3 regions of the Mesorhizobium sp. M4B.F.Ca.ET.143.01.1.1 genome follow, and region 1 is predicted to be linked to each of the others. Evidence: predicted binding sites of a transcription regulator. Region 1 holds the regulator's gene; each other region holds the start of a gene.
What was found. Region 1 encodes PhoB, which activates phosphate uptake and scavenging genes when phosphate is short. Its sites were predicted from a motif close to TGTCATNNANCTGTCAT; they were not measured.

Region 1 (7,453 bases):
ATCGGCGTCGCCGCCTCCATCTACCTGGAGGAATTCGCCAAGAAGAACCGCTTCACCGACCTGATCGAAGTCAACATCAACAATCTGGCGGCGGTACCGTCGATCGTCTTCGGCCTGCTCGGCCTTGCCGTGTTCATCAATTTCCTCGGCATGCCGCGCTCGGCCGCCTTTGTCGGCGGCCTGGTGCTGACGCTGATGACGCTGCCGACGATCATCATCGCCACCCGCGCGGCGCTTGCCGCAGTGCCGCCGTCGATCCGCTCGGCGGCGCTCGGTCTCGGCGCCTCCAAGATGCAGATGGTGTTCCAGCACATCCTGCCGCTTGCCGCCCCCGGCATCCTCACCGGCACCATCATCGGCCTGGCGCGCGCACTCGGCGAGACCGCGCCGCTGCTCCTGATCGGCATGGTCGCCTTCGTCGCCGACTATCCAAAGACGCCATTCGATCCGGCGACAGCGCTGCCGGTGCAGATCTACATGTGGGCCAACGAGGCAGAGCGCGCCTTCGTCGAGCGCATGTCGGGCGCGATCATCATCCTGCTCGTCTTCCTCATGGCCATGAACATCACGGCGATCGTGCTCAGGCGCCGCTTCGAACGGCGCTGGTAAAAGAAGGCATCTGGTATGAACATCATGACCGAACAGTCTCTTGAAAACGCAGTGGGCGACAAAATGAACGCCAAGTCGAACGAAGTGATCAAGATGCGCGGCGACAAGGTCGGCGTGTTCTATGGCGAGAAGCAGGCGCTGTTCGACGTCAATCTCGACGTCCGCCTCAACCAGGTGACGGCGTTGATCGGTCCTTCGGGCTGCGGCAAGTCGACCTTCCTGCGCTGCCTCAACCGCATGAACGACACCATCGATTCGGCGCGGGTGACCGGCAAGATCACGCTGGACCAGGAGGACATCTACGACAAGAGCATCGACGTCGTCGAGCTCAGGGCCCGGGTCGGCATGGTGTTCCAGAAGCCGAACCCGTTCCCGAAGTCGATCTACGAGAATGTCGCCTACGGCCCGCGCATCCATGGGCTGGCCAAGCGCAAGGCCGACATGGACCAGATCGTCGAATCCAGTCTGAAGAAGGCGGCGATCTGGAACGAGGTGAAGGACCGCCTGCACGAGCCCGGCACCGGCCTATCCGGCGGCCAGCAGCAGCGCCTGTGCATCGCCCGCGCCATCGCCGTCTCGCCGGAGGTGATCCTGATGGACGAGCCGTGCTCGGCGCTTGACCCGATCGCCACCGCCCGCGTCGAGGAGCTGATCGACGAGCTGCGCCAGAACTACACGATCGTCATCGTCACCCATTCGATGCAGCAGGCGGCGCGCGTGTCGCAGCGCACGGCGATGTTCCACCTCGGCTACCTGGTCGAGGAGGGCGCCACCGACAAGATGTTCACCAACCCCGACGACAAGCGCACCCAGGACTACATCACCGGCCGGTTCGGCTGATTTCCAAGCACGAGGACAGGATCATGGGTGAACATCATACGGTTGCGTCTTTCGACGAGGATCTCGGCGCCATCAGCAAGCTGATCTCCGACATGGGCGATCTCGCCCGCTCGATGGTCGCCGGCTCGACGCGGGCGCTGCTCAATTCCGACAACGCCCTGGCGCAGCGCGTGGTGTCCGACGACGCCATCATGGACGCGCGCCAGCGCGAACTCGACGACCGCGCCATCACACTGATCGCCAAGCGGCAGCCGATGGCCAACGATCTGCGCGCCGTGGTCGGCTCGATCCGCATGGCGGGCGACCTCGAACGCATCGGCGACCTCGCCAAGAACATCGCCAAGCGCGTCGGCACCGTCGGTCTCAGCGTCACGCCGCGCGACCTTTCGCATTCCATCGACGGCATGGCGCAGCTGGTGCTGATCCAGGTGCAGGGGGTCATCGAGGAATATGCCGCCGCTGATGCCGCGGCGCTTGCCAAGCTCCGCAACGACGACGAGCGCATCGACGTTAAATACACCTCGGTGTTCCGCGAACTTTTGACCTACATGATGGAAGATCCGCGCAACATCACCGCTTGCACGCATCTGTTGTTCTGCGCCAAGAATCTGGAGCGCATCGGCGACCATGTCACCAACATCGCCGAGAACGCCTACTACGTGCTGACCGGCCAGCAACTGCCCGCCAATCGTCCGAAGCTGGACGAGACGGCGATGTCGGCGCCGGCCTGAGAAGAAGGGTGACGGGCCGATGATCGCGCCACGCATCATGGTGGTGGAGGACGAGGAGCCGCTGGGGGTGCTGCTCCGCTACAATCTTGAATCGGAAGGCTACCAGGTCGAGGTGGTGACACGCGGCGACGAGGCCGAAATCCGGCTGCAGGAAAACGTGCCCGACCTCCTGGTGCTCGACTGGATGGTGCCGGCGGTTTCCGGCATCGAGCTCTGCCGGCGCCTCAGGATGCGGCCGGAGACCGAGCGGCTGCCGATCATCATGCTGACGGCGCGCGGCGAGGAAAGCGACCGGGTGCGCGGCCTCTCCACCGGCGCCGACGACTATCTGGTCAAGCCGTTCTCGACGCCGGAGTTCATGGCGCGCGTCAAGGCGCTGCTGCGCCGCGCCAAGCCGGAAGTCCTGTCCAGCATGCTGAAGGTCGGCGACATCGTGCTCGATCGCGAGTCGCACCGGGTGTACCGCAAGAAGAGCGAAATCCGGCTCGGACCGACCGAGTTCCGCCTGCTCGAATTCATGATGCGGCATCCCGGCCGGGTGTTCTCGCGCAGCCAGCTGCTCGACAATGTCTGGGGCGAGACGATCTACATCGACGAGCGCACGGTCGACGTGCATGTCGGCCGCCTGCGCAAGGCGGTCAACAATGGCCGCATGCCTGACGTCATCCGCACCATCCGGGGCGCGGGCTACGCGATCAGGGAAGATTGACGCTCAGGCCACGTTCTTCCCGGTGGCGCCGCCTTTCACCTGCACGCCCGGCGCGAAAATCTCCTGGTCGACGAAGGTCAGTGCGCGCATGGCGCAGCCTTCGCGGATGAGCGGCAATTCGTTCGGCTCGGTGTCGAAGGAGATCGACTTCGAATGCTGGCCGCCGGCGGTCTGGGCGATCGCCTCGCGCAGCGCCGGCTCGATCAGATCGAAGGCGGCGGCGCTGACGCCGACCATGGCGACGGGAGCTGGATCGATCAGCGCGAACAGGCTGCCGAGGCCGAAGCCGAGCGCCTCGCCGGCCTTGCGGTAGGCCTGGCGCTCCGGGCCGTCGCCGGCGCGCGCCCTGGCGGCGAGCGAGCGCATGTCGGCGTCGCTGACATCGACCGGCTCGGCGTCCTCGCCCATCTGCTTGGCATTGCGCCAGATCGCATAGTTGCCGGCATAGGCCTCGACGCAGCCGCGCCGGCCGCAGCGGCAGAGCGCGCCGCCCGGCCGGTGGATCATGTGGCCGAATTCGCCGCCGGAGGAATGGGTGCCGGTGAACAGCTCTCCCTTCAGCACCAGCCCCATGCCGATGCCGTGCGAGAGCAGGATGGCAATGAAGTCGTCGCGGTACCGCTCGGGATCGCGCCACTGCAAGGCCACCGCCATCATGTTGCAGTCATTCTCCATGGTGGCCGGAACGCCAAATTCGGCTTCCAGAATGTCGGCGAAGGCGATGTCGGTCTGCGGCGTGATCGGCGACCACAACATGGCGCGGGCATGGGTGTCGGTGATGCCCTGGATGCCCATGGCGATGCGGGCGACGCCGCGGACGTCGAGGTCGGGATCCTCGAAACGGCGCCGGACGATGGCCACGCATTCGCCGATCAGCTCGTCGCGCGGCATGATCGCCGTGTCGAGGCGGCGCTGCTCCTCGGCAATGACCTGCCCGGCATAGTCGATGACAGCGACGGAAAGGAAGTTCAGCGACAGGACCACCGTCATCACCGCCGTGGCTTCCGGATTGAGGGCAAGCCCGACCTGCGGCCGGCCGCGCTTCAGCGAAACAGCCTCGTTTGGCTTGCTCTCGGTCAGAATGCCTTCCTGGATCAGGTCGGACGAGATCGCCGAGATGGTCGAATGGCTGAGGCCGGTGGTGGCGGCGATCTCGGTACGCGACGGCTGGCCGGCGCGGCGCACGGCCGAAATAACCATCGCCCGGTTGCGTCGGCGCAGATCGTCGTGGCGGATTCCAACCGACATGCTTTGCCTTCCTCCCGGTCGTCGCGGCCGTTTTTGATTTCGAAGGCCGTCGGCGACACCGTATGAATAGTGGCAGAAGCGGGCCAGCCTGTCATTTATTTATTCCGGAGCTCGAAAAAAATTCGCCGAGGCCTCGGAATCGATGAGAATCGTTGTTGACAGCGCTCCGGCGTTGGATCATATTTTTTTCGAGGCTCGAAAAAAAGCCTCGATGCCGGCCTCAGGGCCAGTCTGGGTCGCGCCGCAATGGCGCAGGGAGGATATCATGAAGAAATTCGCAACCGCCATGCTGGCGGGTGTCGCCTTGTCGTTGACGCTCGCGTCGGTCGCCGAGGCGAAGGACAAGGTGATCGGCGTTTCCTGGTCGAACTTCCAGGAAGAGCGCTGGAAGACCGATGAAGCGGCGATGAAGAAGGCCATCGAGGCGGCCGGCGACAAGTATATTTCCGCCGACGCGCAGTCCAATCCGGGCAAGCAGTTGACCGACGTCGAAAGCCTGATCTCGCAGGGCGCCAATGCCCTGATCGTGCTGGCGCAGGACGCTTCGGCCGTCGGGCCGGCGGTGCAAAAGGCGCTGGACGAAGGCATTCCGGTCGTCGGCTACGACCGGCTGATCGAGAACAAGGACGTCTTCTACCTGACCTTCGACAACAAGGAAGTCGGCCGCATGCAGGCCCGCGAAGTGTTCAAGGTCAAGCCGGAAGGCAACTATGTCTTCATCAAGGGTTCGGGCGCCGATCCGAACGCCGATTTCCTGTTCGCCGGCTCGATGGAAGTGCTGAAGGAAGCCATCGACGGCGGCAAGATCAAGAATGTCGGCGAGGCCTATACGGACGGCTGGCTGCCCGCCAACGCGCAGAAGAACATGGAGCAGTTCCTGACCGCCAACGACAACAAGGTCGATGCGGTGGTGGCGGCCAATGACGGCACCGCCGGCGGCGTCGTCGCGGCGCTGACGGCGCAGGGCCTCGCCGGGACCGTTCCGGTGTCGGGCCAGGACGGCGACCACGCCGCGCTGAACCGCATCGCGCTCGGCACCCAGACCGTGTCGGTGTGGAAGGACGCGCGCGAACTCGGCAAGAACGCCGCCGAGATCGCCTCGGCACTCGCCGACGGCAAGAAGATGACCGACATTGCCGGCGTCAAGGACTTCACCACGCCGGGCGGCAATACCGTCAAGTCGCTGTTCCTGACGCCGGTCGCGATCACCAAGGACAACCTGAACGTCGTCATCGACGCGGGCTGGATCAAGAAGGACGAAGTCTGCGCCGGCGTTGCCGCGGGCGCCGTCGCTGCCTGCAACTGAGGCAGTTTGAAGACCAGGCGCCGCGGCCCATGAGCCGCGGCGTCCATCAAGCTTCGTTTCGCAACGGGCTTCCGGCTTCAAGTGAGCCGGGAAAGCCAATAGAATCGTGTTCCGGCAACCGCGCCAGACGGCAAACCGGTGGGAGGAAATCATGACCGATACGACCTCAAGCACGGTCGCCGCGGACCGGGCACGCGCAGCCGAACTCAGCGCCGCCGGCCGCTTCCTCAAGGCAACCGAACTCGACACGCGCATGCTCGGCATGGTCGGCGCGCTGCTGGTCATCTGGATCGGCATCCACGTCCTGTCGGGCGGGCTTTTCCTGACGCCGCGCAACCTGTGGAACCTGTCGGTGCAGACGTCCTCGGTAGCCATCATGGCGACCGGGATGGTGCTGGTCATCGTCATGCGCAATATCGATCTTTCCGTCGGCTCCGTCGAAGGCGTGGTCGGCATGATCATGGGCGTGGCGCAGGCCGAATTCCTGATCCGAGTCATCGGTCTCGAGCTCGGAAATCCATGGCTGTGGATCATCGCGCTCGCTGCCGGCGTGGTGCTTGGCCTGGCGATCGGCGCCTTCCAGGGCTTCATCATCGCCTATATGGAGGTGCCGGCCTTCATCGTCACGCTGGGCGGCCTGCTGGTCTGGCGCGGCATGGCCTGGATGATCACCAGCGGCCGCACGGTCGCGCCGCTCGACGCCACCTTCCAGTTGATGGGTGGCGGACCGCGCGGCTCGATCGGCGCCACGGCGAGCTGGGTCGTCGGCGTCGTCGCCTGCGCGGCGGTCGCCTTCGCGCTGCTCAACGGCCGCTCGCAGCGCAAGCGGTTCAATTTCCCGCTGCGTCCGGTGTGGGCTGAAGTCTTCCTCGGCGTCGTCGCCTGCGCCGCCATCCTCGGCGCGGTCTCAGTCGCCAATTCCTATCCGTGGCCGGTCGGCATCGTGCGCCAGTACGCCCAGCAGAACGGCATCACCCTTCCCGAAGGCGGTCTGTTCATCGCTCACGGCATCGCCATACCGGTGCTGATGGCGGTCGCGGTCGGCATTGTCATGACCTTCATCACCCGGCGAACCCGCTTCGGCCGCTATGTGTTCGCCATCGGCGGCAATCCGGAGGCGGCCTCGCTCGCCGGCATCAACACGCGCTGGGTGACGATGAAGGTGTTCATGATCATGGGCGTGCTGGCCTCGATCAGCGCCGCCATCTCGTCGGCGCGCCTCAACGCCGCCACCAACGCGCTGGGCACGCTGGACGAGCTGCTGGTCATCGCCGCCGCCGTCATCGGCGGCACGTCGCTCGCCGGCGGCTCGGGAACCGTGCTGGGGGCCATGCTCGGCGCGCTGCTGATGCAGTCGCTGCAGTCAGGCATGGTGCTGCTCGGCATCGACTCGCCGCTGCAGAGCATTGTCGTGGGCGCGGTTCTGGTCGTCGCCGTCTGGCTCGACACCGTCTACCGCAAGCGAGTCTGAGCAAGAACTTCAGGGAGGAGACGCGATCATGGAAAAGACAGCTCCCACCGGCACGCCGCTGATCGACATGCGCAACATCTCGATCGCCTTCGGCGGCATTCGCGCCGTCGACGATGCCTCGATCGATCTCTTTCCGGGCGAGGTGGTGGCGCTGCTCGGCCACAACGGCGCCGGCAAGTCGACGCTGATCAAGATCCTGTCCGGCGCCTACAAGCGCGACGCCGGCCAGATCTTCGTCAATGGCGAGGAGGCGCACATTTCCAACCCGCGCGACGCCAAGAAATACGGCATCGAGACGATCTACCAGACGCTGGCGCTCGCCGACAATGTCGACGCCGCCGCCAATCTCTTCCTTGGCCGCGAGCTGATGACCGGCTGGGGCACGCTCGACGATGTCGCCATGGAGGCCGAGGCGCGCAAGGTGATGGGCCGGCTCAATCCGCGCTTCCAGCGCTTCAAGGAGCCGGTGATCAAGCTCTCCGGCGGCCAGCGGCAGTCGGTGGCGATCGCGCGCGCCATCCTGTTCAACGCCCGCATCC
Region 2 (7,453 bases), on a different contig from region 1:
ACTCGTGCATGGCGGAACGCTGCGTTCCGGCTTCGGCGAGACATCAGAAGCGATGTATCTCACCCAGGGCTATGTCTACGAGACGGCGCAGGCCGCCGAAGCCCGCTTCAAGGGCGAGGAGCCGGGCTTCATCTACTCGCGCTACGCCAATCCCACGGTCGACATGTTCGAAAAGCGCATGTGCGCCCTGGAAGACGCCGAGGACGCTCGCGCCACGGCCTCCGGCATGGCGGCGGTGAGCGCCGCGCTGCTGTGCAGCGCCAGGGCGGGCGACCATATCGTGGCGGCGCGCGCGCTGTTCGGCTCCTGTCGCTGGGTGGTCGAAACGCTGGCGCCGAAATACGGCATCGAGGCGACGCTGGTCGACGGCACCGATATCGCCAACTGGGAAAAGGCGGTGCGGCCGAACACCAAGCTGTTCTTCCTGGAAAGCCCGACCAACCCGACGCTGGAAGTGGTCGACATCGCCGCTGTCGCCGCGCTCGCCAATTCGATCGGCGCCAGACTGATCGTCGACAACGTCTTCGCCACGCCGCTGCAGCAGAAGCCGTTGCAGCTCGGCGCCCACATCGTCGTCTATTCGGCGACCAAGCACATAGACGGACAGGGGCGCTGCCTCGGCGGCATCATCCTGTCGGACAAGAAGTGGATCGACGAGAACCTGCACGACTACTTCCGCCACACCGGGCCGAGCCTGTCGCCGTTCAATGCCTGGACGCTGCTCAAGGGCCTGGAGACGCTGCCGTTGCGCGTGCGCCAGCAGACGGAGAGCGCCGGCAAGATCGCCGACTTCCTCGCCGAACGGCCGGAGATCGCCCGCGTCATCTATCCGGGCCGCGCCGACCATCCGCAGGCCGAGATCGTCAGGAAGCAGATGTCGGGCGGCTCGACGCTGATCTGCCTCGACGTCAAGGGCGGCAAGCAGGCGGCCTTCGCCTTCCAGAACGCGCTCGACATCGTGCTGATCTCCAACAATCTCGGCGACGCCAAGAGCCTGATCACCCATCCGGCGACGACCACGCACAAGAACCTCAGCGACGAGGCGCGCGCCGAGCTCGGCATCGGCCCGGGCACGCTCAGGCTCTCCGTCGGCCTGGAGGACACGGACGACCTGCTTGCCGATGTCGAGCAGGCGCTGAAGGCGGCGAAATAGGGGACCTGGGCGAAGGCCCGGTCAGGCGCTCGAGGGCGTCTCTTCCAGTTCGGCCACCTTGGTGCCGATGGTCATGGCGTTGCCGCGCCAGTCGACGGCGCCGCCCAGCCAGCCGCGCGCCCATATCACCGGCAGCATCGCGTCGCGCACGATCATCGCCGCGACCGTGCGCGGCGACAGGTGCCAGCCGTTGGCCCATGCGAGGGCGCATTCCGGCAGGTAGGCGAGTGCCAGCACGCAAAGCGTTGTGGCCGGCAGGCTGATGCCCAATTGGGCCGCCGCTACCAGTGCCAGGACAAGCGGCACCGCCGCACCGGTCAGGATTTCGGGCGCGAAGAACAGCGGGAAGGTGACGCGGCGCAGCCGCGCCCAGCGCGCCTGGCGCGACCAGATCTCGCCAAGCCTGCGCTCGCCGAGCGGCTGCTCGAAGGGCGAGGCGACGAGATGGACGCGAAGGCCGATGCCGTTGACCAGCTTGGTCGCCGCGGCGTCCTCGGCGATCTCTGCGGCAAGCGCGCGGATGCCGCCATTGGCGTCGAGCATGGGCTTGTTCCACAGCATGCTCTTGCCCTGGGCGAAGCCGAGGCCAAGCGCCTCGCCGGCATATTGCCAGCGCGCCTGCAGCGTGTTGAGGAAGGCGCATTCGACCTCGGCCCAGAAGCCGTCCGGCCGCGAGCCGACCGGCGTCGAGCAGACGAGGCCGGTATCGGACCTCCACGCGGCCATCAGCTTATGGATATAGTCGCGCGGCATCAGCACGTTGGAATCGGCGAGGATCACCCAGTGGTGGCGCGCCGCCTCCCAGCCCTTGACGCAATTGTTCAGCTTCGGATTGGCGCTGACGCGGTCGTCGCCGACCAGCAGCCGGGCCGGCACCTTGGGAAACCGGGCAATTGCCCTGTTTATCAGCTTGACCACCGGATCGTCGGCATGGGCGACGCAGAAGATCAGCTCGTAGCGCGGCCCGTCGAGCGAGAAGGCGCGCTGCAGCGTCTCCTCGGCAAACGGCTCGATGCCGCGCGAGGGGATGACGATCGACACCGGCGGCGTCCTGCCCGCGGGCGCGGCCATGCCGCGCGGCGGCTTCAGCCGGCGCGCAGCAAGCAGGATGCTGGCGAGATTTGAGAGAAGCAGGGCTATGGAAAGCAGGGCGGCGGCCATGGCGATCAGTTCCATCGAGATCTGGTCACTCCGGAAAAGCCGGCCAGGAGATGGCCATTTTGAACAGGTCGACAGAGCGCTTGAGTCGCCCAGCACGGTCCGTGCACACCATCATTGTCGTGTGTCACTTAAATGACATTGTTTGCCGGCACGTGCGCATAAGGCGGAAGGGACAGGCGTCACGCATCGTTGACCCGACAGCGGAGTGCGCCGAAAGTTCCCGAATTGTTGGGGTAGCTCATGTATCGCGCCGTCACGCGCAACATCGAAGTTCAGGTGAGGCCGTTCTATCTGGAGGATCGCTCCGATCCTTCGGAGAACCGCTATGTCTGGGGCTACCAGGTGACAATCGACAACCGCTCGGACGAATTCGTGCAGCTGCTCTCGCGCTACTGGCACATCACCGACGGCAGCGGCCGGGTGGAGGAGGTGCGCGGCGCCGGCGTCGTCGGCGACCAGCCCGAACTCAATCCCGGCGACAGCTACCAGTACACCTCGGGCTGCCCGCTCTCGACGCCGTCGGGCATCATGGTCGGCCACTATACGATGCGCAACAAGCGCGGCGAGACGTTCAATGTCGCCATCCCCGCCTTCTCTCTCGACCTGCCGGGCACGCGGCGGACGGTGAACTAGTGGCCGCGTACGCTTGGCCGCCACTGCCCCAACCGCACGCCAGGCAGCGGCTTGATGGACAGAATTGAAACAGGGTTGTTTCTGGGCCGGCTGCCGTTCGCAAGAGTTGGACAAGGACCGGAAAGTCTTCTCATCATCAACGGCGGTCAGGGGTTCATGATGAAACCCCGGCCATCAAGACTGGAGAAGGATGCCGGACGGCTCATCCGTATCCTTCCACCCAACACGAGCTTCGTGCTGATTGGCTACGATCCCGCTCCAAAAGCCGATCCTTCGCTCGAGGGCATGGCCAGAGACATCGCGGAGATCATCGACGCCGACTTCAAGAAGCCAGCGAGCCTGATGGGTATTTCCTATGGCGGCGTTGTCGCCACGCAGGTGGCCGCGCGGTACCCGGACCTTGTAGGCAAGCTGATCCTGCTGGCGAGCGCGCATGGCTTTTCGGCCGATGGAAAAAGGCGGCTCAGGAAACAGATCCAATTCGCACAGGCCGGACAATTTCACGCTTTGCTGAAGGAATTCACGACGGTGTTCCGGCGACCCTGGTTGAACCTTCTTTTGCGTCTTCGACTGAGGTTCGAAGCACGCAGCCTGGTTGCGCGGATGGGGGCGCCGAGCACGATCGTCCGCTATCTCGAAGCAATGCTCGACGACGATGTGACGGAAGAAGACCTCCGCAACATCTCGGCGAGGACTCTGATCCTCGGCGGTGAAAGGGACCAGTTCTTCGGCGGGATGATGGAAGCCACCGCGAGCGCGATCAGCGGCGCGAAGCTCATGGTGCTCGGAAACGAAACCCACATGGCTCCCGTCGAACGAGCCTCGGATGTCCGCAGGCACCTCCAGGAATTCATTTGACGCGGAGATCGGTGCGGCGCCTAGAGCGCGTCGCGCTGAAATAGATCAGGCGACGCGCTTGGTCTGGAAAGTGACCCTATTGAGCCGCGGCGAACTCTGCCGGGTCGAAGTCGTACTGCGTCGAGCAGAACTCGCAGGCGACATGGATGCCGCCCTCCTCGGTGCTGTCCTTGATCTCCTGGGCGGAGAAGCCGGCGAGGATGCCGCGGATCTTCTCGCGCGAGCACGAGCACTGGTCGGCAACCGGCACGCCGCCGAAGACGCGCACGCCGTGTTCGTGGAACAGCCGGTAGAGAAGGCGTTCGGCACCGACAGTCGGATCGATCAGCTCGGTCGGCTCGATGGTGCCGAGCAGCGCGAGCAATTCCTGCCAGGAATTGTCGGCCGGCTCATGGACCGCTTCGCGCGGATCGCCGTCGCCGCCGGAAATGTCCGGCACGCGCATGCGTTCCGGCGCCTTCGGCAGGAACTGCGCCAGAAGGCCGCCGGCGCGCCATTGCTCGCGGGCGCCACCGGGACCGGGCGTAACCAGCTTGGCCACCGACAGCCTGATGTCGGTCGGGATCTGCTCCGACTGGCGGAAATAGGTGCGCGCGGCCTCCTCCAGTGAGGAGCCGTCGAGCTGGACGATGCCCTGATAGCGCTGCGTGTGAACGCCCTGATCGATGGTCAGCGCCAGCACGCCGTTGCCGAGCAGCGTCTGCTGCGAGACCTCGCCGGCGGCGGCCAGCGCCTGCAACCGGTCGGCATCGAAGCGCGCATAGCCGCGCAGCGCATGCGGGGTTGAGAAATCTGCCACCAGCATGTCGACCGGCCCGTCGGTGCGGGTCTGCAGGATGAACTTGCCCTCGAACTTGAGCGAGGTGCCGAGCAAAACCGTCAGCACGCAGGCTTCCGCCAGCAGGCGCGCGACCGGCTCGGGATAGTCGTGGCGGGCAAGAATGGCGTCGAGCATCGGCCCGAGCTGCACGGTGCGGCCGCGCACGTCGAGCGGCGCGACCTCGAAGGGCACGACGTGATCGTCGCCGGCGTAGCCGAATTCGCCGAGTTGCGGGTGATGTTCAGTCACTTGACGGGTTTCCAACATGACAAAGCTCCGGGGCGCGGCCATGCCACCCTTTGGGGTGCATGCGTCCAAACGCGCTCGATTTGCGTGATGCGCCGCAGATAGGCATCACACCTCCGGAGATCAAGCTCCCAGACACCAGGCCAAAACCGCCTTCTGGGCATGCAGGCGGTTCTCGGCCTCGTCGAACACCACCGAATGCGGCCCGTCGATGACCTCGTCGGTCACCTCCTCGCCGCGATGCGCCGGCAGGCAGTGCATGAACAGCGCGTCCGGCTTTGCCTTCGCCATCAGCGCCGCATTGACCTGATAGGGCAGGAAGACGTTGTGGCCGCGCGCGCGATGTTCCTGGCCCATCGACACCCAGCAGTCGGTGACGACGCAGTCGGCCTGATGGACGGCCTCCTCGGCCGAGCGGGTGAAGTTGAGCTTGCCGCCATTGGCCTTCGACCAGCCGATGTGCTTCTCGTCCGGCTCGCTGCCTTCCGGCACCGCGACGTTGAGGTTGAAGCGGAAACGCGCCGAGGCTTCGAGCAGCGAATGCAGCACATTGTTGCCGTCGCCTGTCCAGGCGAAGGTCTTGCCGGCCACCGGACCGCGATGCTCCTCGAAGGTCATGATGTCGGCCATCAGCTGGCACGGATGGGTGTCGTCGGTCAGCCCGTTGATGACCGGAACGGTGGCGTTCTCGGTCAGCTCCAGCAGCCGCTCATGCGAGGTGGTGCGGATCATGATGGCGTCGACATAGCGCGACAGCACCTTGGCGGTGTCGGCGATGGTCTCGGAGCGGCCGAGCTGCATCTCGGTGCCGGTCAGCATGATGGTCTCGCCGCCGAGCTGGCGCATGCCGACGTCGAAGGACACGCGCGTGCGGGTCGAGGGCTTGTCGAAGATCATCGCCAGCACCTTGCCCTCGAGCGGCTTGGTGTGCTCGCCGGCCTTGAGCCTGGCCTTTCGCACCATCGCGTCGTCCAGCATGACGCGCAAATCGCCTTCGGAAACGGCGGACAGGTCGGTAAAATGGCGAACGGACATCGGCAATGGTTCCGGAACTACTTCGCGGCGGCCGAGGCGATGGCATCCGCCAGGCCCTGGGCGCCGGCGCGGATGCGGTCGAGCGCTTCGCCGATCTCGGCATCGGTGACGGTGAGGGGCGGCAGCAGGCGAATGACGTTGTCGCCGGCCGGAACTGCGAGCAGATGCTGGTCTCGCAGCGCCATGTTGACCTTGGTGTTGGGCATCACGCATTTGAGGCCGAGCATCAGGCCAGTTCCCCTGATGCCTTCGAGGACCTCGGGGAACTCGTCGGCGACGCCGGCCAATCCCTGCTTCAGGAGCAGTGCCTTGCGCTGGACATCCTCGAGGAAGCCTTCCTCCAGCACCACGTCGAGCACCGCGTTGCCGACCGCCATCGCCAGCGGATTGCCGCCGAAGGTGGTGCCGTGCACGCCGGCGGTCATGCCGACCGCAGCCTCGTCGGTGGCGAGGCACGCGCCCAACGGGAAGCCGGCGCCGATGCCCTTGGCGATCGCCATCAGGTCCGGGGTGACGCCGGACCATTCATGCGCAAACAGCTTGCCGGTGCGGCCGATGCCGCACTGGACCTCGTCGAAGATCAGAAGCAGGCCATGCTGGTCGCAAAGCTGCCGCAGCCGCTTCAGCGACTGCGTCGGCACCGGGCGGATACCGCCCTCGCCCTGCACCGGCTCGATCAGGATGGCGGCCGTCTCCGGCGTGATCGCCTTCTCGGCCGCGTCGATGTCGTCGAAGCCGACCTGGTCGAAGCCTTCGACCTTGGGGCCGAAGCCTTCCAGATATTTATACTGGCCGCCGGCGGCGATCGTCGCCAGCGTGCGGCCGTGGAAGGCGCCTTCGAAGGTGACGATGCGGAAACGCTCGGGATGGCCCTTGACGAAATGGTAGCGCCGCGCCGTCTTGATGGCGCATTCCAGCGCCTCGGCGCCCGAATTGGTGAAGAACACCTTGTCGGCAAAGGTCGCCTCGACGAGCCGCTCGCCGAGCCGGCGCTGCTCCGGAATCTCGTAGAGGTTGGAGACATGCCAGAGCTTCGCCGCCTGCTCGGTCAGCGCGGCAACCAGATGCGGATGGCTGTGGCCAAGTGAATTGACGGCGATGCCGCCGGCGAAATCGAGATATCGCTCGCCCTTGTCGGTGACCAGCCAGGTCCCCTCCCCGCGGTCGAAGGCCAGGGGTGCGCGAGCAAAGGTCTCGTAAAGCGCCGAACCGCTCATTATATGCGTCTCCGGAACCGGAAAATCAAAAAAGCCGCCAAAGCGGCGGCCTTTGCGGCTTATCGTGTTTTTCGGCCATGAAGTCAACGAAAACGTCGCGCATAGGCGCGCGGCACGCCCCCGACGGGATGCCGGTACATAAGCAGCCGGCAAGTTGGGGAAAACCGGAAAAACCGATTCGTGTTGCCCTGGGGACTCTTGTCACCGAGTCAGCGCATGAGGTATTTGTAGTCGAGAAATAACTAGATTTCGTGCGGCGGACCTAATCACCCGATATATGTGGTGTTGTCTGCCCGGCGGGAGCCGGGACGGGAAGGGATTCCGATCGCC
Region 3 (7,453 bases), on a different contig from region 1:
TTCTGGCCGAGCGCCTTGACCTCGTCGCGGTCGGACAGGTTGGCCGGGAATAGTTTCACGCGGTCGCCGAGTTCGGCGGCCAGCGCCTCGAGCTTCTCGAGGCGGGTGCCGTGCAGGCCGACGATGGCGCCCTGGCTGTGCAGCACGCGGGCGATCGCCTCGCCGATGCCACCCGATGCGCCGGTGACGAGCGCCTTGCGGCCGGTCAGTTCGAACATGTTGGTCTCCTGATCTCAGAGAGCACCCTTCACACGGGTGCGTTCAAATCGCCAGTGGATTATGCGAGCGCGGCCAGCGCCGCCTCGACATCGGCTGCCGTGCCGACGGCGCCGGTGGCAACGTCGCGGTTGATCCGCCGCGCCAGGCCCGACAGCACCTTGCCGGCACCGACTTCGTAGAGCGTGGCAACTCCGTTGGCGGCGAACCACTCCACCGTCTCGCGCCAGCGCACGCGGCCCGTCACCTGCGCGACCAGGCGCCGGGCGATCTCGTCGGGATCGCTGGTCGGGGTGACCGTGACGTTGGAGACGACGGGAACCACCGGCGAATTCTTTGCCACGCCGGCCAGCGCCTCGCGCATGATTTCGGCGGCAGGCTGCATCAGCGCCGAATGGAAGGGGGCGGAGACCTGCAGCATCAGCGCCCGCTTGGCGCCCTTTTCCGTGCACAGCTTTGCCGCCAGCTCGACCGCCGGCTTGGCGCCGGAGATCACCAGCTGGCCGCCGCCATTGTCATTGGCAACCTGGCAGATGGAGCCTTTTGCAGCCTCGGCGCAGGCTGCCTCGACATCGGCCTGCTCGAGCCCGATGATTGCCGCCATGGCGCCCTCGCCCGCCGGCACCGCCGCCTGCATGGCATTGCCGCGCACGCGCAGCAGGCGCGCGGCGTCCGCCACCGAAACGAAGCCGGCGGCGGCAAGCGCCGAATATTCGCCCAGCGAATGCCCCGCCACGTAAGCGACCTTGTCCTTCAGCGAAAATCCGCGCGCTTCCAGCGCGCGGATCGCCGCCAGCGACACTGCCATCAGCGCCGGCTGGGCGTTGGCGGTCAGCGTCAGCGTCTCTTCCGGCCCTTCCCAGATCAGCTTCGACAGTTTCTCGCCGAGAGCGTCGTCCACTTCCTCGAACACTCTGCGCGCCTCGGGAAAGGCGTCCGCCAGGTCCTTGCCCATGCCGACGGCCTGGCTGCCCTGTCCCGGAAAGGTGAATGCGACGGCCATATCGAGGCTCTCCAATGGCTGATTTTACCTGCCTGTGGCGCAAGGCGGACGGGCAAGTCAAGCCCGCGCCACCCTGTCCGGGCGCGAAATCACCACCCGAGTGCCTGTTCCAAAAGGCTTTTTGGCGATCACTGATGATGAAAACCGCTCACGATTCGTTTGCTGGCTCTTCTTATTTTCGCCACAGGCGCTAGCTTTGCGTGACAGTTCAATGACAATTCAATGACGCCGATCGGATTGGCGCGCAGCGTGGGCCGGGGAATATCGAAGTGGCACGGATCAGGAAAGGCGCCGGCAAGGTGGCGCCGCAGTTCTTGGAAGACGATCCATCCACCGGCTATCTGCCGGGGCGGAGATGGCCGATCGTCCGCTACGGCCTCGTTACCCTGCTCGCCTCCGCCATACTGGTGTTCGCCATCGAATGGATCGTGCGCGGCGATTTTTCCGGCACCGTCGACTTCTTCCTGCAGCCCTTCAAGCCGGGCTGGACCACCATCATCGTCTTCGCGCTGGTGCTGATCGGGCTGGACGCCGTGCTCGGCCGCAGCCACCAGAGCCTGATGATCGTGGCGCCGCTGACCCTTGCGCTGGCCTTTGTCGGCCACCAGAAGTCGCACTATCTCGGCGATCCGCTCTACCCGACCGATTTCCTCTACTCCCGCCAGATCATGGCGCTGATGCCGCTTCTGGTGCGCGAGCGGCCGCTGACCGCCGTCGCCATCGCCATCGCCATCGTGGCCGGCCTGTCGCTGCTCGTCTATGGCTGGCGCCTGTGGCGCCGGAAGGTGCCGATCCTCAGCCGCAAGGGTCGGCTGGCGCGGCTGACGCTGACGGTGCCGCTGCTTGCCTTCTTCGTGTCGATCATGGACTACGCCACCTTCTCGTGGACCCGCGACCGGCTGCAGATCATCCCGATCATGTGGGACCAGAAGGAGAACTACGCCTCCAACGGCTTTGCGCTTGCTTTCGCGCTCAACGTGCCGATGGCCCATGTCTCGGCGCCGGCCGGCTATTCCGACAAGGCGATCGCGGCGATCGCGAGACCTGACGTGACGGCCTCGGTGCCGGACGAGAAGCCCGACATCATCGTCGTCATGAGCGAATCCTTCTGGGATCCGACCAAGCTGCCCGGCGTCACCATCACGCCGGACCCGATCCCCAATGTGCGGGCGCTGCGCTCCGGCTATATGTTCTCGCCGGAATTCGGCGGCATGACCGCCAATATCGAATTCGAGGCGCTGACCGGCTTCTCCAACGCCTTCCTGCCGGCCGGCTCCATCCCCTACCAGCAGTATGTGCGCACGCCGACGCCGTCGCTGGCGACCTTCCTGAAGAGCGAGGGCTACAGGGCGCGCGCCATCCATCCCGGCACCAACTGGTTCTGGAACCGCGGCGCCGTCTATGCCGATTTCGGCTTCAACGACTTCCGCTCGGAGGAGACGCTGCCGCCGATGCAGAAGCGCGGGCCACTGGCCTCCGACGCGGCGATGACCGACGAGATCATCCGCGAGGCGGACGCAAGCGAGGACCCGGTCTTCCTGTTCGCCGTCAGCCTGCAGAACCACGGGCCCTACGAGCCGTACCGCTACTACAATCCGTCCCACAAGGTCGCGGCGCCGATCAGTTCCTGGGCGCGTGAATCGCTGCTGAGCTATGCAGAAGGCTCAGCCGACGCAGACCGCGGCCTGGAACGGCTGGTCGAATGGGCCAAGAAGCGCCAGCGGCCGACGGTGATCGCCTTCTTCGGCGATCATCTGCCGCCGCTCGGGCCGGTCTATGTCGAGACCGGCTTCCTCAAGGACAATGTCGCGCCGCGCAAGGAGCCCTCGCCCGAAGCGGCACTCGAGCACCACCAGACGCCTCTGATCATCTGGTCCAACCGCACCGGCCCGGCCGAGGAGATGGGCGCCGTCAGCCCCGCCTTCCTGCCCTACCATATCCTGACCACGGCCGGGATCACGCACCCCTACTATACCGGCTTCCTCGGCGCCCTGCGCGAGCGCTACCGCGTCGTCGACCGCAACCTTCTGTTGTCGCCGGCCGGCGAGGCGACGCCCGACTGGGCGCGGCAGAAGAAGATCGACCCGGCGATCAACGATTTCCGGCTGATCCAGTACGACATGATGTTCGGCAAGCGAAGCGCCGCACCGGACTTCTTCCCCGAAACGGTCGACAAGGTCGTCGCCCACACAAGCTGAGCCGGCGGGCGAACCCGCCGTTCAGTTCGTCAGCTGCAGCTTCGAGAATTTGCTGGCGATGGTCTGGAAGACGTTCGGCAGCTTGCTTGGATCATTGACGGCGTAATAGTCGCTCGGATCGGAGGCGCAGGCGCTGTAGAGCGCGCGGTTGGCCGCCGTATCGGCCTGCAGCACCATGGTGTAGACCTGCACGCCCTGGCTCTTCAGCTGCGTGCAGACATCCTTGGTCCAGCCATCGACATTGCGCGCAGCCGCCGTCTGGTTGTCGGAGCCGAAACGGCCGCCTCCAAGATAGCCGTAGGAGGTATAGTCCGACTTGGTCGGCTGGCCGCTGGCGCCGTAGACGACGTTCTCGCCGTCGGTCAGCAGCATCACGACCTTGCTGACGCCCGAGGTCTTCCAAGGCGTGGCGTCGGTATAGGGCGGCTGCGGCGACAGCACCCGCATGCCCCAGGCCAGCCCTTCCGAGACATTGGTGCCCGAACCGTTCCATTCGCTCATCTGGGCAGCGGCGGCGCGCAAGCTGTCGAAATCGTTGGTCAGCGGGACGATCGGTGTCGGGCAGGCGCGATTCGGACCGACGGTGATGGTGCTGCCGGTCTCGGTCACGATCTTGTTGGTCGAGGCAACATAACGCGCGACCTTGCTGACATTGGCGTCGAGCACGCCACTAAGGTCGATGCCGAGGACGTTGGCGCCCGGCAGCGCCAGCTTGGTCTTGTCGATTGTGTCGTCAAGATAGGAGTTGTTGTAGCCGGTCGACGAATTGCCGTAGGAAGCGGACGGCTTGCGGGCGACGTCGGGATCGTCCGGCGCGAGGTAGGGGACGAACAGCGTGTCCGGGTTGGACGGATCGGGTGGCGTGTCGGAGATGTTGTAGGCGCCCGGCCGCGCCTCGACGCAGCCTTTCCAGCCGGTCCCCTTCCAGCCGGTGTGCTTCAAGGCCGGAACGTCCTGCTGAAGCTGCTTGAACAGCGACATATGATCTGGACGTTTGCCTTTTACTGCCGGGAAATTGATGCCGTTGGTTGACGACTTGCCGTTCAGGTCGATCCAGGACGGGTCGAAATCGGGGCCATTGACGTTGACGGCGGTGACAAACGGCACCAGCGAGGCCCGCACCTGGCGAGTCGGCGACTTGGCCGCCTCGAGATAGTCGATCAGCGACTTGGTCGCCTGCCTGAGCGCGCTGATGCGCGCGCCGGCCATGGAGCCGGTGTTGTCGAGCACCAGCACGACTTCGAGCTGGTTGTTCGACTCCATCGCCGAGGCATCGACGGTGATGTGCCTGTCGTCGCCGAACAGGAAAGCGAAGTTCAGATTGACGTCGGCCGAAGCGACAGCCTTGGTCTTGATGTAGGTGACGCCCTTGTCGACGCTGAGCGTGGCCTGGGCATTGGACAATTCGCGGTGGGTCGTGACATTGGCCTGGAAATAGCGGTTGAAGGCATCGCTGCGCGAGATGTCGATGTCGCCGAGATGCGAAGAGGCCAGGTTGGCCGCGTCCAGCGCGTTCTGAAGATTGCTCCTGGCCTTCATCAGTGTCGAGACATCGGTGGCGAAGGCCACGGCGGTGAGGATCGCCGGCACGCCGAGCGCCAGCACCAGCGCGAAGTTGCCGCGCTTCGAGCGCCAGAAATTCTTGAGAAGCATCCTACCCCCCGGATCGCCAAGCAGACCGCCCCCGCGCGGTCACCCGATTTCGTGCGCTTCTCGTCGTGAATTTGAGGTTACAACTCAAAACAACCGCTTATGGTGGTTAAAGCCCGATTACCGGAAAATCGATAAAATAGCTTGCTCCCGAATGTTGGCGTTTTTTCCTGACTGCGACGGCAAGGACCGACGTCCTCCCTTGCCTTCCTCGGGAATTGCTGTATAGACGCCCGCAATCTGCCGGTCCTTGCTGGGGGCTGAACGGAGGGCCGCAGGCTTATCGAAAGGCTGCGTGTGAAGCCAGAAGCGCTTCCGCCTCCCGTGTCTCCGCTCTCGACCGTCTCGTCATGCTCCTTTCTTCCCCGCTTCGCGGGTCAGAGAAGTTGCAGAGGCTTTAGCCGCGAGGAACCGGGAGAGAAACGAAGAAAGGCACCGATACACTATGGCTCTATACGAACATGTGTTCCTTGCCCGGCAGGACCTCTCGCAGCAGCAGGTCGATGCGCTTGTCGAACAGTACAAGGGCGTCATCACCGCGAATGGCGGGTCCGTCGGCCGGGTCGAGAACTGGGGATTGAAGTCCCTCACCTACCGGGTCAACAAGAACCGGAAGGCTTACTACACGCTGATGGACCTGACCTGCCCGCCGGCCGCGCTCAACGAGATGGAGCGCCAGATGGGCCTGTCCGAGGACGTGCTGCGCTTCCTGACCATCAAGGTCGAGGCGCATGAGGAAGGTGCGTCGGCGATGATGCAGAAGCGCGAAGAGCGCTCCGAGCGCGGCGGCTTCGGCGACCGCGACCGTGGCGACCGCGGCCCGCGTTCGTTCGGCGACCGCGATCGTGGCGACCGTGGCGATCGTCCGCCGCGCAGCTTCGACGGCGAGCGCGGTCCGCGCCGCCCGCGTGAAGGCGCTGAAGGGGGTGCAGAATAATGGTCGACATCAACCAGATCCCGACCCGGCGCCCGTTCCACCGTCGCCGCAAGACCTGCCCGTTCTCCGGCGCCAACGCGCCAAAGATCGACTACAAGGACGTGCGTCTGCTGCAGCGCTACATTTCCGAGCGCGGCAAGATCGTGCCGTCGCGCATCACCGCCGTCAGCCAGAAGAAGCAGCGCGAGCTCGCCAAGGCGATCAAGCGCGCCCGCTTCCTCGGCCTGCTGCCCTACGTGGTTCGCTAAGACTTCCGAAGCGGGCGGCCAGCCGCCCGCTTCTTTCCCCACGGCGACGGGCGCCGCAGGGTTGGACATCAAATCCCGGGTTGAGGCCGAAAGCCTCTAACTGCCGCGACAGGCAGGACAGCGACACGGCGGCAACGCCCCCTTTGCTTCCTGACCTGTTCCAGATCAATCCTGCGCCGATCCCCGCGATCGACGCCAAGACGAAGGAACAAAACCATGGAAGTCATTCTTCTCGAACGCGTTTCCCGCCTCGGCCAGATGGGCGACACCGTCAAGGTCAAGGATGGGTTCGCCCGCAATTTCCTGCTGCCGCAGGGCAAGGCGCTGCGCGCCAACGAAGCCAACAAGAAGAAGTTCGAAGGCCAGCGGGCCCAGCTCGAAGCGCGTAACCTCGAGCGCAAGTCGGAAGCCTCGCAGGTTGCCGAAAAGCTCGACGGCAAGAGCTTCGTGGCCGTGCGTTCGGCCGGCGAGACCGGCCAGCTCTACGGTTCGGTGTCGACCCGCGACATCGCCGACCTGCTGACGGCGGAAGGCTTCTCGGTCAACCGCAACCAGATTCAGCTCAACCACCCGATCAAGACCATCGGCCTGACCAATGTGGCCATCGCGCTGCATCCGGAAGTCGAAGTCACGATCACGCTCAACATCGCCCGCACCGCCGACGAGGCCGAGCGCCAGGCCAAGGGCGAGACGCTGACGACGGCCGAAGCCATCTACGGCGACGACATCAACGACAATGCGCGGCCGGAAAACTTCTTCGACCCGAACGCCGAGTTCGAAGGCGGCGAAGACAACGCCTGACCAGGCACGATCGAGCGCCACAGCGGCGCTCGAAACGCCTTGACTGCCACCGGTTTCGACTGGACCAACGCCCGGGCCTCGCGCCCGGGCTTTTTTGTGCCAAATGGAACTTTTCGAACCCCTATATCTTGATGCAGACTACAGCGTCGCGCGTCCTTTGGACGCACAAAGGACGTCGTAGTCCTTTGACTTGGCGCATGATCCCGCCGCGAAATCGATAGCGATTTCGGGACCCTGCGTCAGGCCATCCTGTCTGACGTTGGGGACATTTGGTCATGAATATTCTCTTGAAGCGCCTTCTCGACCGCCTGGTGCGCACCGGCAATCTCAAAGTGACCGGGCCGAAGGGCTCGACGGTCACCTTCGGCGACGGCAGCGGCGAGCCGGTGCACATGCACAT

Region 2: EN786_RS19555 (ceramide glucosyltransferase) is a predicted target of PhoB. The motif match lies at 2,436-2,452, and genes of this name have one in related genera.
Region 3: EN786_RS05840 (LTA synthase family protein) is a predicted target of PhoB. The motif match lies at 1,420-1,436, and genes of this name have one in related genera.

The regions. Positions count from the first base shown of each region.
Region 1 covers NZ_SRSR01000005.1:205,817-213,269, reverse strand. The annotation lists gene pstA (phosphate ABC transporter permease PstA) at 1-609, shown strand, start outside; gene pstB (phosphate ABC transporter ATP-binding protein PstB) at 625-1,449, shown strand; gene phoU (phosphate signaling complex protein PhoU) at 1,473-2,180, shown strand; gene phoB (phosphate regulon transcriptional regulator PhoB) at 2,200-2,889, shown strand; gene EN786_RS14595 (ROK family protein) at 2,893-4,137, opposite strand; gene xylF (D-xylose ABC transporter substrate-binding protein) at 4,403-5,443, shown strand; gene EN786_RS14585 (sugar ABC transporter permease) at 5,595-6,914, shown strand; gene EN786_RS14580 (ATP-binding cassette domain-containing protein) at 6,943-7,453, shown strand, end outside.
Region 2 covers NZ_SRSR01000007.1:277,863-285,315, forward strand. The annotation lists gene EN786_RS19550 (O-succinylhomoserine sulfhydrylase) at 1-1,153, shown strand, start outside; gene EN786_RS19555 (ceramide glucosyltransferase) at 1,175-2,329, opposite strand; gene apaG (Co2+/Mg2+ efflux protein ApaG) at 2,555-2,947, shown strand; gene EN786_RS19565 (alpha/beta hydrolase) at 3,002-3,805, shown strand; gene EN786_RS19570 (Hsp33 family molecular chaperone) at 3,882-4,916, opposite strand; gene argF (ornithine carbamoyltransferase) at 4,995-5,906, opposite strand; gene EN786_RS19580 (aspartate aminotransferase family protein) at 5,924-7,123, opposite strand.
Region 3 covers NZ_SRSR01000002.1:327,434-334,886, forward strand. The annotation lists gene fabG (3-oxoacyl-[acyl-carrier-protein] reductase) at 1-218, opposite strand, end outside; gene fabD (ACP S-malonyltransferase) at 278-1,219, opposite strand; gene EN786_RS05840 (LTA synthase family protein) at 1,489-3,417, shown strand; gene EN786_RS05845 (pilus assembly protein) at 3,439-5,070, opposite strand; gene rpsF (30S ribosomal protein S6) at 5,513-6,004, shown strand; gene rpsR (30S ribosomal protein S18) at 6,004-6,252, shown strand; gene rplI (50S ribosomal protein L9) at 6,469-7,053, shown strand; gene EN786_RS05865 (cyclopropane-fatty-acyl-phospholipid synthase family protein) at 7,329-7,453, shown strand, end outside.